DNA from 4 places in the Rhizobium zaerense genome. Region 1 is predicted to be linked to each of the others. Evidence: predicted binding sites of a transcription regulator. Region 1 holds the regulator's gene; each other region holds the start of a gene.

Region 1 (4,195 bases):
TGTTCCACCATGTTCTACCGCTCGCCATGCCAGGCATCCTCACCGGCACGATCATCGGCCTGGCGCACGCGCTCGGCGAAACCGCGCCGCTGCTCCTGATTGGCATGGTCGCCTTCGTCGCCAACGCGCCGACGACACCGCTCGATCCCTCGACGGCTCTGCCCGTACAGGTCTATATGTGGGCCAACGAGGCCGAACGTGCCTTCGTTGAGCGTACTTCGGGTGCCATCATCGTCCTGCTCCTGTTCCTGATCGTCATGAACATGGGCGCCATCCTCTTGCGTCGTCGCTTCGAGCGCCGCTGGTAAACGGAGTTAAACATCATGAACATGTTGACGGAAGCTGCAGTTGAAAAGGCGCTGGATCGCAAGATGAGCAACGTCCCGTATAAGATGATCGGAAAGGAAGTCTCGGTTTACTATGGCGAGAAGCGCGCGCTTTTCGATGTGAACCTGAACGTCCGCGAAAACACCGTAACCGCCCTGATCGGCCCGTCCGGCTGCGGCAAGTCAACCTTCCTGCGGTGCCTCAACCGCATGAACGACACGATCGACGGCTGCCGCGTCACCGGCAAGATCACGCTTGATACCGACGATATCTATGATCCCGATATCGACGTCGTCGAACTTCGCGCCCGCGTCGGCATGGTCTTCCAGAAGCCGAACCCGTTCCCGAAGACGATCTACGAAAACGTCTCCTACGGCCCGCGCATCCATGGCCTTGCCAAGTCGAAGGCCGACCTCGACCAGATCGTCGAGACCAGCCTGCAGCGCGCCGGTCTCTGGAACGAAGTCAAGGACCGCGTGCATGAATCCGGCACCGGCCTGTCCGGCGGTCAGCAGCAGCGCCTCTGCATTGCCCGTGCCGTTGCCGTCAGCCCTGAGGTCATCCTCATGGACGAGCCCTGCTCGGCGCTCGACCCGATCGCCACCGCCAAGGTCGAGGAACTGATCCACGAGTTGCGCGAGAACTACACGATCGTCATCGTCACCCACTCCATGCAGCAGGCCGCGCGTGTCTCGCAGCGCACCGCCATGTTCCACCTTGGCAATCTTGTCGAGGAAAACGACACCGACAAGATGTTCACCAATCCCGACGACCCGCGCACCCAGGACTACATCATGGGTCGTTTCGGCTGATTTTGGCGACACCAAGCCTTCCCGTTATTCGAGGATAAAGCCCCATGGCATCGACACATATTTATTCTGCTTATGATGATGATCTGAAGTTCCTGTCCAGGCGGATTTCCGAAATGGGCGGTCTGGCCGAGCAGATGGTCGCCGAATCCGTCCGGGCGCTCGTCAATGGCGATACCGCGCTGGCGCAGAAGGTCATCTCCGACGACGTGATCCTCGATCACGCCGAACGCGAAATCGGCGACAAGGCGATCGTCACCATTGCCCGCCGTCAGCCGATGGCTGCGGACCTGCGCGAAATCATGGGTTCGATCCGCATCGCCGCCGATCTCGAACGCGTCGGCGACCTCGGCAAGAACACTGCCAAGCGCGTCATCGCCGTCCAAAGCACCGGCGTTCCCCGCAAGCTCGCCCGCGGCCTCGAGCATCTGTCCGAGCTGGCGCTCGTCCAGCTCAAGGAAGTGCTCGACGTCTACACCAATCGTTCCGCCGACAAGGCGAATGCGATCCGCGAACGCGACAACGAGATCGACGCGATGTACACCTCGCTGTTCCGCGAGCTCCTGACCTACATGATGGAAGATCCGCGCAACATCACCAGTTGCACGCATCTTCTCTTCTGCGCCAAGAACATCGAGCGCATCGGCGACCACGCCACCAACATCGCCGAAACGATCTTTTACATGACGACAGGCGCGCAGCCGGAAGGCGACCGTCCGAAGGACGACAGCGCCAACACCGTCGGCGCGGTCACGGAATAACCGTCCGGGCCAGGCGCCCGGACCAGTCAATTGCGTGCGCGCCCGTCCGGGCGCGCAAAGAGGTCGCAGCCAATTTCTGAGTTTGCGCAGGATGCATTGCTTAAATCACCCCCGGTTTAAGGATCATGCGCGAGGAGACCGATACGCATGATCCCGAGAGTTGCAGTTGTTGAAGACGAGGAAGCCCTCAGCGTGCTTCTTCGCTACAATCTCGAAGCGGAAGGCTTCGAGGTCGATACCATCCTTCGTGGCGACGAAGCCGAAATGCGGCTTCAGGAGCGCACGCCAGATCTTCTTATCCTCGATTGGATGCTGCCCGGGGTCTCCGGCATCGAGCTTTGCCGGCGGCTGCGCATGCGGCCGGAAACCGAGCGCCTGCCGATTATCATGCTGACGGCGCGCGGCGAAGAGAGCGAGCGTGTCCGCGGATTGTCGACGGGCGCCGACGATTATGTCGTCAAGCCCTTCTCGACTCCCGAACTCGTTGCCCGCGTCAAGGCGATGCTGCGCCGCGCCCGTCCCGAGGTGCTGTCGACGGTGCTGAAATGCGGTGACATCGAGCTCGACCGCGAAACTCATCGCGTCCATCGCAAGACCCGTGAAGTCCGCCTCGGCCCCACCGAATTCCGCCTGCTGGAATTCCTGATGTCGTCGCCGGGCCGGGTCTTCTCCCGCTCGCAGCTGTTGGATGGCGTCTGGGGCCACGATATCTATGTCGACGAGCGCACCGTCGACGTCCATGTCGGCCGCCTGCGCAAGGCGCTGAATTTCTCCAACATGCAAGACGTCATCCGCACCGTCCGCGGCGCCGGCTATTCGATGGAAGCCTGAGGGCTTTCGTTCTGGGTGAGGGGGACGTGCCCTGCGAAAGGTTGGTGGGGACGGAGAAGGTTGCGGCACAATCTCTTCTCCCCTCGGGGAGAAGGTGCCGGCAGGCGGATGAGGGGGCCACACGGCACACTCTTTCCGTGATAACCTATCCCACATGCCGAACGGCTGCGCCCCGAACACGGTCGAAACGACGCCAACGCGGTCGAAGCCCTCATGGTGTTATAAGAAAGACCGGCTTCCCCGGCCCCCCTCATCCGCCCTACGGGCACCTTCTCCCCGAGGGGAGAAGAGGGAATCGAGATGTTGCGGCATGTCCCTTCGCCCCTTTGAGAACCGGAGGAAGGGTCGAGACCCATGGCGCGACCCTGGTTGGTGGCGGCAGCCGGATAAGGGCAAGTCGGCGTTCTCAACGAACTGAACGCCCGACAGCTTCCATCCAATTACAAAAAAACGGGCCACTTGGCCCGTTTCGTCATTCTAGCAATGATCACCCGCTCAGCTGGCCCGGGCTGCCGCCCGGCGGCGTTCGTTGACCGGCTGGTAGGCAAGCTTCTGGTGATAGCCGCAATAAGGCGAATTGTCGGGGGATTCGCAGCCGCAGAAATGGAAGTCGTCCTTCAGCGGATCGCCGACCGGCCACTTGCAGGTGCGTTCGGTCAGCTCCGTCAGGCCGAGGCGTCGCGAAATCGGCACGACCACATTGCCTCTCGGCACGTATTCCATTTCCTCGATCGTTTCGATCTCGATCTCTTCCTTCAGCATGGTCGCGCCCTGCTGGCGGGTAACGGTGCGGGTGGTGACCCGTGAGGCGTAGTTCGGCGCGCGCGGCGCCGAGGTATTGCGCTTCGGCGTTCGCGCCGCGGTGTTGGTGCCGCCGGCCTTGGCACGGCCGGGAAGGCACAGCCGGTGCACTTTGCCGATGACCGCGTTTCTGCTGACCCCGCCAAGCTGCGCAGCGATCTGGCTGGCGCTCAGTCCTTCGGCCCAAAGTTTCTTGAGTTTCTCGACCCGCTCGTCTGTCCAGTTCATGCCCTGTCTCCACCTTCTGCGTTGGTGATGGCAGAATCCCTCACCGTTGTCCCGGGAGCTCCGAAACAAGAAACGCTTGATCAATTTTGGTGACTAGTTCCGCCGCATGCAGTCTAGTAATTGATCTTTAACCTAGTGTGAGCCTGACTCCGTGACAAGAGTCGCATGAATCCGGATGAATCGAATTCGTAGTTTTCCCCAACTTGCTGCCCCTGCGTGTCATTTCTGCAATAATGCCTGTTGATGACTGGAAATGCCGCTGTACACTCTTGCTGCATACGCTAAGGGCGCCGTTTTGTTGACATTGCAGCGCGAAAAGGAAATAGTGCCACTCGCCGCCGCAAGGCGGCATTTTTGATTTTTCGGGCCTGGTTTCCTTAGCCGGAGTCATTGCCCGGCAACTTTGATGGAGATCGCGCCATGGCTGAAGCCGCGCCG
Region 2 (4,195 bases), 1.4 Mb from region 1:
ATCGCCGCCGCCGAGCAGTCGCTGGAGGAGCGCGGCTGGCATGCGGGCAGGCTCTCGTCGCTGACCCTCGATACCGGCGCCAACGGCAATGCGCTGCTGCCGATCGCCGCCGGCCGCGTGACCTGGGAACGGATCATGCTTTCCGACGGCAGCACCGGCCGCCTTGTCACGACCATCGGCTGAGCCTCAAGCTTTCCTGCATCCCCATGCATAATTTATGCGTTGTCTGGAAACCTCAGTCTTTATAGCGTCCGCCGCCGAAGGGTCAGGAGACGATGTGATGACGATACTGGTGACGGGAAGTGCCGGCCATCTCGGCGAGGCGCTGATGCGGACCTTGAGGGCGGAAAGCCGCTGGGTGCGCGGCATCGATATCAAGCCCTCGGCTTTCACCGACATGGTCGGCTCGATCAATGATCGCGCCTTCATCAGGCAGGCGATGTCAGGCATCAGCCACGTCATCCATGCCGCGACGCTGCACAAGCCGCATGTGGCGACCCACGGCAATTACGATTTCCTCGAGACCAATATCGCCGGCACACTCAACCTGCTTGAGGAAGCGGTCGCTGCGGAGGTCGCAAGCTTCGTCTTCACCAGCACCACCAGCACCTTCGGTGCGGCATTGACGCCGGCTGCCGGCGAACCGGCGGCATGGGTGACCGAGGACGTGCTTCCCGTCGCGAAAAACATCTACGGCATAACGAAACTCGCCGCCGAAGGCTTGTGCGAACTCTTCGCCCGCAAGTCCGGCCTGCCGGTGGTCATTCTCAGGACGTTGCGTTTCTTTCCCGAAAACGACGACGATCCTGACATTCGCAACGGCTATTCGGCAGAGAATGCCCAGGCCAACGAGCTTCTTCACCGCCGCGTCGATATCAGCGACGTGGTCGCCGCCCATCTGCTGGCGCTCGAAAAGGCGCCGGCAATCGGCTTTGGCCGCTACATCGTCTCGGCCACGACGCCGTTTTCGGCAAGTGATCTCGCCGAGATCAGACGCGACGCGCCTCACGTCGTCGAACGACTGTTCCCGGATGCAGGCGCCCTCTACGCATCACGCGGCTGGAAGATGTTTCCGGCGCTCGACCGCGTCTATGTCAACGAACGCACAAGACGGGAACTCGGCTGGCAGCCGCGATATGACTTCCGTTTCGTGCTCGACTGCCTGCGCGACAACAGGGAGTGGCGAAGCCCCTTGGCACTCGACGTCGGCTCTAAAGGCTACCACGACGAGGTCTTTGCCGAAGGGCCTTATCCGGTCGGATAGAGCGCGAGCTGGAATGCGGCCATGCGAAAGCCCGACATCCTCTCCGGCATGGCCTTTTCGCTGAAAAGCGTCATCCAGATATCATGATCCCGTCATAGACCGTCTGCCGGGGATATGGGGCGAAGAATTCCAGGGCGTGTTGTGCCATCGGGAAATCGAATCCAAGGCGGGGGTGTCATTTGAAGCGGTGTCCAGCCTGCGGGCGGGAAGCCGTTTCGAGAGCGCTTTTGACCGAGAGGGTATTTCCATGAAGAATGTCAGACCATACGCATTGCGGCTCTTCGCCGCGGTTCTACCCGCATCCGCCGCCTTGCCAGTCGTCGCAATGGCCGAGAATTCCGCCACCGTCGGTGGCCTCATCTTCGTCAACAAGGGCCTCGTCGGCATTGGCCGCATTGCGGCCAACCAGCGTGACAAATTCGGCGAGACCTTTGGTTCCGGCTCGGGCATGGCGGTCGATCCCGCCGCCTGGAGCCGCGACGGCGCCGGCTACAAGGGCACGCTCTACCTGCTGCCCGATCGCGGTTACAACGCCGTCGGCACCGCCGATTACCGGCCGCGCCTGAACACCATCTCGAGCGGCTTGAAGCCGACCGCTCCGGGTGCGACACCCGGGGCCGGCAAGGAACAGTCTGGCGTCGACGCAAAGCTCGTCGATTCCATGCTCTTCGTCGACGACAAGGGTGGCGACATGACTGGTCTCGACCCGGAATCCGGCGTCCGCCCCGCTGCCGGTGATTTTCCGCCGCTGCCGCAAGCGGTAAACGGCAAGATCGCACTCGACAATGAAGCCATCATCCGCATGGCTGACGGCACCATGTTCGTCAGCGACGAATATGGTCCTTACATCTACCACTTTTCGGCCGACGGCCACCTGCTGTCGGCCACGCAGCCGCCGAAGGCACTTTTGCCGATGCGCAAGGGCGCGCTGAGCTTTGCCTCCAACAATCCCGGCCCCGGCGCATCCGCTCCGGACCCGAAGGATCCGGAGACTGGCCGCCAGAACAACCAGGGTCTCGAAGGTATGTCGATGACGCCTGATGGTAAGTTCATCATATCAGTGCTGCAATCGGCCGCCCGCCAGGACGGCGGCGATTCCAGCTCGACCCGCCAGAATACCCGCGCCATGATCTATGACGCCACCGATCCCGATCACCTGAAACTGGTGCACGAATATGTCGTGTCGCTGCCGGTCTTCAAGGACGCCAAGGACAAGACGACGATCGCCGCCGAGAGCGAAATCGTCGCCCTGTCCGACAAGACCTTCCTGATGCTCGCCCGCGACAGCGGCAACGGCCAGGGTTTGAAAGGCGACACCTCGCTCTACCGCAAGGTCGGTATCGTCGACGTTTCCGCCGCGACCGACATCGCCGGCAGCGATTTCGACGCCGGCAAGCCGATCGCGCCGAAAGGCGTCGTCGATCCCTCGCTGACGCCGGCAACGCCGACGCCCTTCATCGACCTCAACGACAAGGTCGAGCTTGCCCGCTTCGGCCTGCACAACGGCGCACCGAACGACAAGAACAATCTATCGGAAAAATGGGAAGCCATGGGTCTGGCGAGCGTTCTCGACCCGAACCTGCCGGACGACTACTTCCTGTTCGTCGCCAATGACAACGACTTCTTGACGCAGGATGGTTTCCAGGTGGGCGCCGCCTACAAGGCGGATGGCGGTGCCGACGTCGACACCATGTTCCAGGTCTTCCAGGTCACCTTTCCAGGCCTGAAGAAGTAACGGACGCGCAAAAAGGTGGACGCGCAAGCTGCATAATTCGTTAAATCGATACCGATTTAAGGACAAAATTATGCAGCCATTCAAAGTGTTACAGCGTCCTTTGCGCGTCTGAAAAGACGCGCGGCGCTGTAGACGCGCTTCGCCCGCCAAATCCGGGTTTCCTGCCGACGATAAAAAGGAAAAGGTGCGATCCACGACCACCGATGGATGTTTACGATCCTGGGTGCCTACAAACGTAGGTGGGCGCCGTGTGTCCAGGCCCACGGGCCTGGCCAGGGACAGCTCCCTTTGGATCGAGTATGGCCCCAGGGATTGTGGTTCCTGTCGAGAGGCGCAGACCGCATGGCGATATATAAGGTCGTTTGCGCCGACGCGCCAGTGGCGACGGAAGCCCGCCCCTATTTAATTGAGATCAATTGAGTTCGGGAGCAGACCGGCCATTCAACTTGTCGGTGATGCCGCGGATTCGGCTCGACACCTCGCTCAGCGCTGCCGCAAGATTTTCTTCGGTTCGGGCGGTCGCTGCAAGCACCGTATCGCGGTTGCCGCGCAGCGACTCGAGCTCGGATTCCAGCCCGGCGACGCGGCGCGTCAGCTCGGCAATCTCGTCCATGACCATGATGCCGGCCATTACAGTGATCCTGAGATCGCCGATTTCCCCGAACTGGCCCTTGAGATGGCCGACATAGCTGTCGAAACGAGTGGCGAGATCGCTCAGGTGATCCTCCTGCCCTTCCTCGCAGGCCATGCGATAGGCCTTGCCGTCGATCGTTACCGTCACCTGCGCCATGCCAAACTCTTTCTATCAGCGATCCAGAACCGCGCGGATCGTTTCCATCGCCGTCACCAGCCGCCGCGATACCTCGCGATTGACCTCTTCCAGCCGGTTGGCGCGGAATTCGGCCTGGTCGAGCTCCTGCGCCAGCCGGGAACGGTCGGCGTGCACGCGCCGCACCTCGCCTTCGATCTCGCCCTGCTCGCGCTGCCGCTCGACGCGCATGTCGACGGCGTTTTCGAGGCTCGAAATCGCCTGTCTCAACTCGTTGAGCGCTGCTTCCATGGTTTTGCCTGTGGGCATCATGCCTTTCCGATTCCCGCGCAGGATCCGCAGATCGGCACTCCGCGCCGACCCTGCGATTTCAAAAGGATATGCAGCTCGCCGACGGCCCGTCAATAAATCCCGTCACCTGTCCGCC
Region 3 (4,195 bases), 2.1 Mb from region 1:
ATAGGCGCCCTGCGCTGATGATTCCTGCGTTTCCTGAACCGTCGCCATGATCCGCCGCTGCACGCCGGTATGCACGAAGGCGTAGGTAAAGCCGTGGAAACATTGCAGCAGGAAGAAACCGGCAAAACCGGTATTCATCGGAAACAGGATCCAGCGGCAGACGCTGATGGCGCAGCCGAAGCGGATCAGCGTCCAGGCGTCGAAGCGACGGTTGAGACGCTTCGACAGGAAGAACACCGTCACTTCCGAAGCGACGCCGGCGCTCCAGAGCAGCCCGACCTCAGTGCCGGAGAAGCCGAGCTGATGCCAGTAGATCGAGGAAAAAGCGTTGAGCACCGCATGGCTCGACTGCTGGATGGCGACGCCGATCAAAAGCAGCAGCAGGTGCGGCTCGCGCAGGCCGCTGCCGGTGGCGGCCGGAATGTTGATCGGCTGGCCGCGGCGCCGCGTCGGCCCGATGCGCGGACAGAAGATCGCCATGACAACGGTCATGATAAAGCCGAACACCATGACATCAAGCACCATCCCGCCGCCCCATCGGCTGATCATCTGGCCACCAACCAGCGTCGAGACGATGAAGGCGATCGAGCCCCACACGCGCATCGACCCGTAATCGAGCCCCCAGCGGCGCACACCTGAGATGACGATCGATTCGACGATAGGCACATAGGGCGCGAAGGTGGCGCCCTGCAGCGCATAGATGATCGCCACGGGCCAGAAGGTCGTCGTCCAGAAGAGCGCGATCGCCGTCAGCAGCGACATGCCGCCCGACCAAAGCAGCACGTCGGCGCGCTCCTTCAAGCGGTCGGCGATCATGGCGACGACAGGCGCCACCAGCACGCGAACCACCATCGGTATGGCAAGGATGATGCCGATTTCGTGGTCGCTGAAGCTGTGGGTTGCGAGCCAGACGGGAAAGAACGGCAGGACGATGCCGTTGACGAGCAGCGGCGCGCAATAGGAAAGCGCGCTGAGCAGCCGGAAACGCGGCGGCGCTCCCTCACCCGTCGGGGAATTTTGAGCGGGAATCATAGGTGGACCTGCAGGAAACTGGACGCTGTCCTAACACACCACCCTGGAGGCGACTATTGCGAGAAATAACCGTTCTGAAACGTTTTAGAAAATAAACAAGGCCTGTCGCCAAACGGTAACGGCCAAATACCTACTGTTTTATTTTAAGTGTTTGCGGCGTCCTATACGCGTCTGAAAAGACGCGCGGCGCTGTAAAGCGCAAACGCGGATGCGCCGCCGCCAGAATCAAGCGGCCTGCGGGGCCAGTTCGCCCTCATCATGCATTTCGATGGCGGCAAGCGCCGGCACGCTACTGGCAAGCGCCCGCCAGGTGATCAGTTCGAACGTGCCATCCTCGTGCTCGGCGACCGCCGTGCAGCTTTCCACCCAATCGCCGGTATTGATGTAGCGGATGCCGTCCATGTCCTGGATGATGGCATGGTGGATATGTCCGCAGATCACCCCGTCGGCGCCGTTTTTGCGGGCTTCCTCGGCCACGACGCGCTCGAATTCACCGATGAAATTGACCGCATGTTTGACCTGCAGCTTCGCCCAGGCCGAGAATGACCAGTAGGGCATGCCAAGCCGGCGGCGCACCGCCGCCAGGATGACGTTGATGCGGATCGCCGTGTCATAGGCCCAGTCGCCGAGATAGGCCAGCAGTCGGGCGTTGCGGACGACGATGTCGAACTCGTCGCCGTGCAGGATCAGGTATTTCTTGCCGTCGGCGCCGTCAAGCATCATGCGCTCGACGACTTCGATGCCGCCGAAATGCATGCCCGGGAAGGCGCGCAGGAATTCGTCGTGATTGCCGGGAATATAGACGACGCGCGTGCCCTTGCGCGCCTTGCGCAACAGCTTCTGGACGACATCGTTGCAGACCTGCGGCCAGTACCAGCTGCGCTTCAGGCGCCAACCGTCGACGATGTCGCCGACGAGCACGATCGTATCGGCCTCGTGGTGGCGCAGGAAATCCAGCAGGAAGTCGGCCTTCGCGGCCTTCGAGCCGAGATGGACATCGGAAATGAAGAGCGTGCGGAAATGTCTGGGTTCCATCATGTCTTTCACGAGCTGCCGCTCATGTCCCATCTTTCATCTAGCCTTCCAAAACCAGACTCGTGTTTCAGGAAGATGACAAGCTGGGGAAAAGCCCTGCAACCCTGTCCATTCCGCGCGGCCGCCTGGCCGTCGCCGCGCGTGCAGCACGCCCGTCGCCGCCAAGCCCACTGACGAGGTTGCCGTGCGCATTCAGGGCGTTCATGATGACGGCGATTCCATATCCGACAATGCGGGATGGCTGATGCGTCTCTTTCTCGTTCGCCACGGCGAATCCCTCGGCAACATCAACGAACAGGCCTACCGCCAATTCGGCGATCACAATGTGCCGCTGACGCAGTGGGGCCATCGGCAGGCGCTCGAAGCAGGCGGCGTGATCGCCTCCTATCTGCAAGCACTGCCGAGCGCGGGTTTCGGCAAGCTGCATATCTGGTATTCGCCCTTTCTGAGGACGCGGCAGAGCAAGGATGCGCTGCTCGAAGCCCTGCCGGCAAGCTTCATCGGCGATATCAGGGAAGACTATCTGCTGCGCGAACAGGATTTCGGTCTCTTCACCGAAATCTACGACCGCGCCGAACAGAAGCGGAAGTTTCCCGAAGAGTTCGAAAGATGGGCGAGGCTGCGCAGCAACAGCGGCAAGTTCTACGCACGGCCGCCGGATGGCGAAAGCCGGGCGGATGTGGCCCAGCGGGTGCGCCTGTTCCTCCAGACCGTCATGCACGATGCCGAAAATAGCGACCACAACGTCGTGATCGTCGGTCATGGCGTCACCAACCGGGCGGTCGAAATGAATTTCCTGCACCGCCCTGTCGAATGGTTCGAGCACTCCGACAATCCCGGAAACGCCGATATCACCCTGATCGAGGGGACGCGCTCGCAAGGATACGAGTCGATCCTGCTGCATCAGGCCGCCGACCGGCAGCCGGGACAGGAAGGCGAACTGCGCGATGCCTATGGCGCGGACGTGACGATCACGCCGAAGCCCGGCAGGTAGCGACGCCGGACCGAAACGATCGGCATGTCACCGGCCAAGGACATTATGCTACGAGCGCCAGAACATCGTGCCGCCGCGCGTTGAGCAAGCGCGCGACGGAGTGATTCAATGCCTTGATTTCGCCACCCCGTCAGGCGGCGCACACGGCCGCCACGGGTTTGACGTTCTGGTTCATGCGGAACAGGTTGTTCGGATCGTAGCGCAGCTTGATTTCGGCAAGGCGGTGGTAGTTGGTCCCGTATGCTATTTCGACCCGATCGGTTTCGTCTTCCGGCATGAAGTTGATATAGGCGGTACCGACCGAATGCGGCTTGGTTGCCTCGAAAAGCTCACGCGCCCAGCCGGTGCAGCTTCCGTCCATCCCGGCTTCCCGCCAGCGCGCATGCACATTCATGACGAAATGCGAGCTGCGCTGCGGAAACGCGGTGGCTTCGGTCGGAACACGCCCGGCCGCACCGCCGACATGGCCGATGAAGATCTCGCATTCCGGGCCGGGCAGCTTGCGCACGGCATTGAGCAGGACGTCGATCGCCGGATCCGAAAGCGAGGCGAAATCCTGGCTCTTCCAGTAATTGCGCGCACCTGGCGTGAGCAACGGGTCGAACGCCTGCTGCCAGCCGGCGAACGGCACCGGGCCGACGACGTCGGCAATCGGATTTCCGATCGCACGTAATCTGGCCGTCGCCTTTTCTCCCGCTGCGATGTCTCCGCAATAACACATCGCCAGCACGACGATTTCCTTTCCGTGCCATTCGGCGGGAAGGAACGGCAGCGGCGGCGCCTGGCGCATCACCACCCAGCAGGTCAGTTCGTCAGGTGCCGCCTCCAGCGCCTGCCGGTACTCCTTGAGCACCGTTTCCGCATCGGCGAAGGGATGTACGACCAGCCCGGCGAGAACCTCCGTGGTGAGAGGGTTAAGCTTGAACTCGAACGAGGTCACGACGCCGAAATTGCCGCCGCCGCCGCGTAGCGCCCAGAAGAGGTCGGGTTTTTCCGTCTCGCTCGCCTTGACCAACTCGCCGTCGGCCGTCACCACATCTACCGAAAGCAGATTGTCGATCGTCAGCCCGAATTTGCGGGTCAGCCAGCCGAAGCCACCGCCCAACGTCAACCCGGCGATGCCGGTGGTCGAAT
Region 4 (4,195 bases), 390 kb from region 1:
GTCTGAGGCCCGAAACCAAGGAAGAAGAAATTATGGCAACGCCCCTCGTCGTTTCCGAAGTCTCGAAGAGCTTCACCATGCATCTGCGCGACGGCATCAAGCTGCCCGTCGTCTCCGATGTCGCCTTCTCGGTCGCATCGGGCGAATGTGTCGTGCTCGGCGGCCCATCGGGCATCGGCAAGAGCTCGCTGCTCAAGATGATCTACGGCAATTATGCCGTCGACACCGGCCAGATCCTCATCCGCCACGACGGACGCATCGTCGATCTCGCCTCCACCGATCCGCGCACCGTGCTCAACGTCCGCCGCAATACGCTCGGCTATGTCAGCCAGTTCCTGCGCACCGTGCCGCGCGTCGCGGCGATCGACGTGGTTGCCGAACCGCTGGTGGCACGCGGCGAGGACGCCGCCACGGCGCGGGAAAAGGCGGGCGCCCTGCTGGCCAGGCTCAATCTGCCGGAAACGCTCTGGCAGCTTCCGCCCGCCACCTTCTCCGGCGGCGAGCAGCAACGCGTCAACATCGCGCGCGGCTTCATCACCGAGCATACGATCCTGCTTCTCGACGAACCCACAGCCTCGCTCGATGCCAGGAACCGTGCCGTCGTCGTCGGCATGATCGCGGAAAAGAAAACGGCGGGTGTGGCCCTTCTCGGCATCTTCCACGACGAGGAAGTGCGCGAAGCCGTCGCCGACCGCATTCTCGACGTCCAGCAGTTCTCACCCGGAAAGATCGCTGCATGAGCCGCAAGCTTGATATCGAGCCCTATTTTCATGAGACGGCATCCGTCAGCGATTCCACCTTCGGGCGCTATACCGAGGTCTCGGAACGCTGCCGCATCAGCGAGGCCACGTTCGGCGACTATTCCTACATCATGCAGGATGGCTCCGTCTGGTGTGCGACGATCGGCAAGTTCGTCAATATCGCCGCCGCCGTGCGCATCAATGCCACCAACCATCCGACCTGGCGCGCGACACTGCATCATTTCACCTATCGCGCCGCCGACTACTGGCCGGACGGCGACATGGAGACGGACTTCTTCGCCTGGCGTCGCGCAAACCGGGTGACCATCGGCAACGATGTCTGGATCGGCCACGGCGCGACCATTCTGCCCGGCGTCAACGTCGGCAACGGCGCGGTGATCGGAGCCGGCGCCGTCGTGTCGAAGGACGTCGCACCCTATACGATCGTCGGCGGCGTGCCGGCCAAGCTCATCCGCGAGCGCTTTCCAAGAGAGGTCGGCGAACGGATGGACAGGCTTTCCTGGTGGGACTGGGAGCATGACCGGCTGCGCCAGGCGCTCCAGGATTTCCGCAACCTAGACGCGGAAGATTTCCTGTGCCGCTACGGCGGTTAAAACCCCCGATATAGGGGCGAAGAATTGTGACAGGACTTACACAAATATGACATGTGAGGTTCATCAAGCGGGACTAATGCGATGCTGATCAAGGCCTGGATCGCAAGGGAAGAGCATGATGTTCGAGCTGAAGAATGTCACACGTCGTTTCGGAAAAAAGCTCGCTGTCGATTCCGTCACGCTCGCCATTCCCCAAGGCCAGATGGTCGGCATCATCGGCCGCTCCGGCGCCGGCAAGTCGACGCTGCTGCGCATGATCAACCGCCTGCAGGAGCCGAGCTCCGGCTCCGTTCATTTCGCCGGCGTCGAGGTCTCCGGGCTTCGCGGCCAGGCGCTGCGCAACTGGCAGCGCGACTGCGCGATGATCTTCCAGCAGTTCAACCTGGTGCCACGCCTCGACGTTCTCACCAATGTCATGCTCGGCCGCCTCAATCACCGCTCGACGCTTATGAGCCTGCTCAACATCTTCACCCGCGAGGAACGCGTGCATGCCATCGCAGCACTCGAGCGCCTCGGCATCGAGCAGACGGCGCTGCAGGCAGCCGGCACGCTTTCCGGCGGCCAGCAGCAGCGCGTGGCGATCGCCCGCGCGCTGATGCAGAACCCGAAAATGGTGCTTGCCGACGAACCGATCGCCTCGCTCGATCCGTTGAACGCCAAGATCGTCATGGATGCGCTGCGCGATATCAACGAGCGCGAGGGCATCACCGTCATCACCAACCTTCATACGCTCGACACCGCCCGCAACTATTGTGAGCGCATCGTCGGCATGGCCGGCGGCCGCGTCGTCTTCGAGGGCAAGCCCTCGGAGCTGACCGCCGCAGCGGTGAAGGAAATCTACGGGACGGACAGGGACGGCGCCGGCATCGACGAAACGGTGACCTCGACATCGATCAATACAGCCCCCGAGCGGGCAGACAATCAATCCGCCGGCACCCAACCGCTGGCGCTGGCCGGCCTTTGAGAGGCAGCCGCGATCGAGCGCCCGCGTCAAGGGCACACTTCTTCGTAACGGGAAGGCCGGAGACACCGGTCAATAGGAGAGAACATGTTGAAGAAAGCACTCTTTGCGGCAACGGCGCTCTTCGCGCTCGCCGGCGCTGCCCATGCTGCAGACCTCAAGGAATTCCGCATCGGCATCCTCGGCGGCGAAAACGAAACCGACCGCCTGCGCAACTATGCCTGCCTTGCCGACCACCTGAAGCAGGAATTCGGCTTCGAGAAGGTTTCGCTCTTCCCGGCCGCCGACTATGACGGCGTGATCCAGGGTCTGCTCGGCGGCACGCTCGACTTCGCCGAACTCGGCGCCTCCGGCTACGCAGCCGTCTACATCAAGGATCCAAAGGCTGTCACGCCGATCCTGACGACGCAGCAGAAGGACGGCTCGACGGGTTACCACTCGATCGGCCTCGCTCTGAAATCATCGGGCATCAAGACCATCCAGGACGCCAAGGGCAAGAAGCTCGGCTACGCCGACCCGGATTCCACCTCCGGCTACCTCGTTCCGCTGACGCAGATCCCGAAGGACACGGGCATGCCGAACGATAAGTTCTTCGCTTCGACCCAGTTCAACGGCGGCCACGAGAACAATCTTCTCGCCGCCTATGACGGTAAGGTCGACGTCGCCGTCGACGATAGCTCGGGCATCGGCGATTTCAAGGACGGCTACACCTCCGGCACCTTCCGCAAGGAAGTCGACAAGGGCGCCGTCGATCCGAACAAGCTGGTCGAAGTATGGCGTTCGCCGCTGATTCCGAACGGCCCGCTCGTCGTTCGCAACGCTCTCGGCGAAGAATGGCAGACGAAGCTTGCAGCCTTCTTCACGGCTCTGCCGGAAAAGGATCACAAGTGCTTCGCGGCTATCGAAGGCGGCGATTACAAGGGCTACTCGCCCGTCAAGCACGACTTCTACAACACTGTCGTTGAAGTCCGCAAAGCTGCCATCGGCGGCTGATCGGCCTCTTGAATGCGGGGCGGCCGGAAACGGCCGCCCTTTATCTTTGACTACAGCGCCGCGCGTCTTAGACGCGCAAAGGACGCTGTAGCACTTTGAATTGCTGCATAATTCTATCCTCAAATCGATTCCGATTTGAGGAGAGAATTATGAAGTAGGCGAGGCGTTGATGACTATTGCCGATACACAGCCGCACATGCAGAGCACGAAGGAGATCGGCACCGCCTGGGAGCGGATGGTCGCCAAGCGCCGCTTCTACACCGTTCTCGGCCTGGTTATCCTGATTGCGGCTTTCGTTAGCTCCGTCCGCTTCGCCGACGAGAGCAATGCCGGCCATTTCTTCGACCGCCTGCCGCATCTCTTCGACTTCCTGAGCTGGCTCATCCCCAAGGATTGGCACGATGTCTGGCGCGCGCTGTTCGACATAGCGAGCGTCAACGACAAGGGCGGCGAGGAATTCAATTTCGACAAAGGCCGCGTCTATGTCTGGGGCGCCTTCTACATTCCCGAATATTTCGAGCTGATGATCGTCACCATCAACGTGGCGCTGATCTCGACGATCATCGCCTTCGTCATTGCCGTTCCCTTGAGCTTCTTTGCCGCGCGCAACCTGACGAATTCATGGCCGTTGCGCATCTTCACCAAGCGGCTGATGGAGTTCCTGCGCGCCTTCCCTGAAATCGTCATTGCCGGGCTGTTTTCGGCGATCCTGTCGATCGGGCCGGTCGCCGCCATCATCGCCATCACCCTGCACACGATCGGCGCGCTCGGCAAACTCTTCTACGAAGTGGCCGAAAATATCGACATGAAGCCTCACGAGGGCATGAAGGCCGTCGGCGCCAACTGGTGGGAACGCGTGCGCTTTGCCGCCCTGCCGCAAGTGCTGC

What was found. The regulator PhoB, encoded in region 1, activates phosphate uptake and scavenging genes when phosphate is short. The targets are predictions, from matches to a motif close to TGTCATNNANCTGTCAT.
Region 2: a site for PhoB is predicted at 1,333-1,349, ahead of ACS4RR_RS06590 (esterase-like activity of phytase family protein). Genes of this name have one in related genera too.
Region 3: a site for PhoB is predicted at 2,132-2,148, ahead of ACS4RR_RS13345 (UDP-2,3-diacylglucosamine diphosphatase). Genes of this name have one in related genera too.
Region 4: a site for PhoB is predicted at 1,390-1,406, ahead of phnC (phosphonate ABC transporter ATP-binding protein). Genes of this name have one in related genera too.

Annotation. Positions count from the first base shown of each region.
Region 1 covers NZ_CM132690.1:4,882,590-4,886,784, reverse strand. Annotated here, with positions in the region: gene pstA (phosphate ABC transporter permease PstA) at 1-308, shown strand, start outside; gene pstB (phosphate ABC transporter ATP-binding protein PstB) at 324-1,139, shown strand; gene phoU (phosphate signaling complex protein PhoU) at 1,184-1,897, shown strand; gene phoB (phosphate regulon transcriptional regulator PhoB) at 2,045-2,728, shown strand; gene ACS4RR_RS24125 (GcrA family cell cycle regulator) at 3,224-3,757, opposite strand; gene ACS4RR_RS24120 (aspartate aminotransferase family protein) at 4,178-4,195, shown strand, end outside.
Region 2 covers NZ_CM132690.1:1,379,437-1,383,631, reverse strand. Annotated here, with positions in the region: gene ACS4RR_RS06600 (helix-turn-helix transcriptional regulator) at 1-183, shown strand, start outside; gene ACS4RR_RS06595 (NAD-dependent epimerase/dehydratase family protein) at 281-1,264, shown strand; gene ACS4RR_RS06590 (esterase-like activity of phytase family protein) at 1,512-2,999, shown strand; RNA gene ssrS (6S RNA) at 3,184-3,342, opposite strand; gene ACS4RR_RS06580 (cell division protein ZapA) at 3,412-3,789, opposite strand; gene ACS4RR_RS06575 (DUF4164 domain-containing protein) at 3,805-4,080, opposite strand.
Region 3 covers NZ_CM132690.1:2,759,133-2,763,327, reverse strand. Annotated here, with positions in the region: gene ACS4RR_RS13350 (MFS transporter) at 1-1,032, opposite strand, end outside; gene ACS4RR_RS13345 (UDP-2,3-diacylglucosamine diphosphatase) at 1,258-2,100, opposite strand; gene ACS4RR_RS13340 (histidine phosphatase family protein) at 2,312-3,061, shown strand; gene ACS4RR_RS13335 (FAD-binding oxidoreductase) at 3,192-4,195, opposite strand, start outside.
Region 4 covers NZ_CM132690.1:332,881-337,075, forward strand. Annotated here, with positions in the region: gene phnK (phosphonate C-P lyase system protein PhnK) at 1-6, shown strand, start outside; gene phnL (phosphonate C-P lyase system protein PhnL) at 33-740, shown strand; gene ACS4RR_RS01740 (DapH/DapD/GlmU-related protein) at 737-1,354, shown strand; gene phnC (phosphonate ABC transporter ATP-binding protein) at 1,473-2,318, shown strand; gene phnD (phosphonate ABC transporter substrate-binding protein) at 2,403-3,308, shown strand; gene phnE (phosphonate ABC transporter, permease protein PhnE) at 3,478-4,195, shown strand, end outside.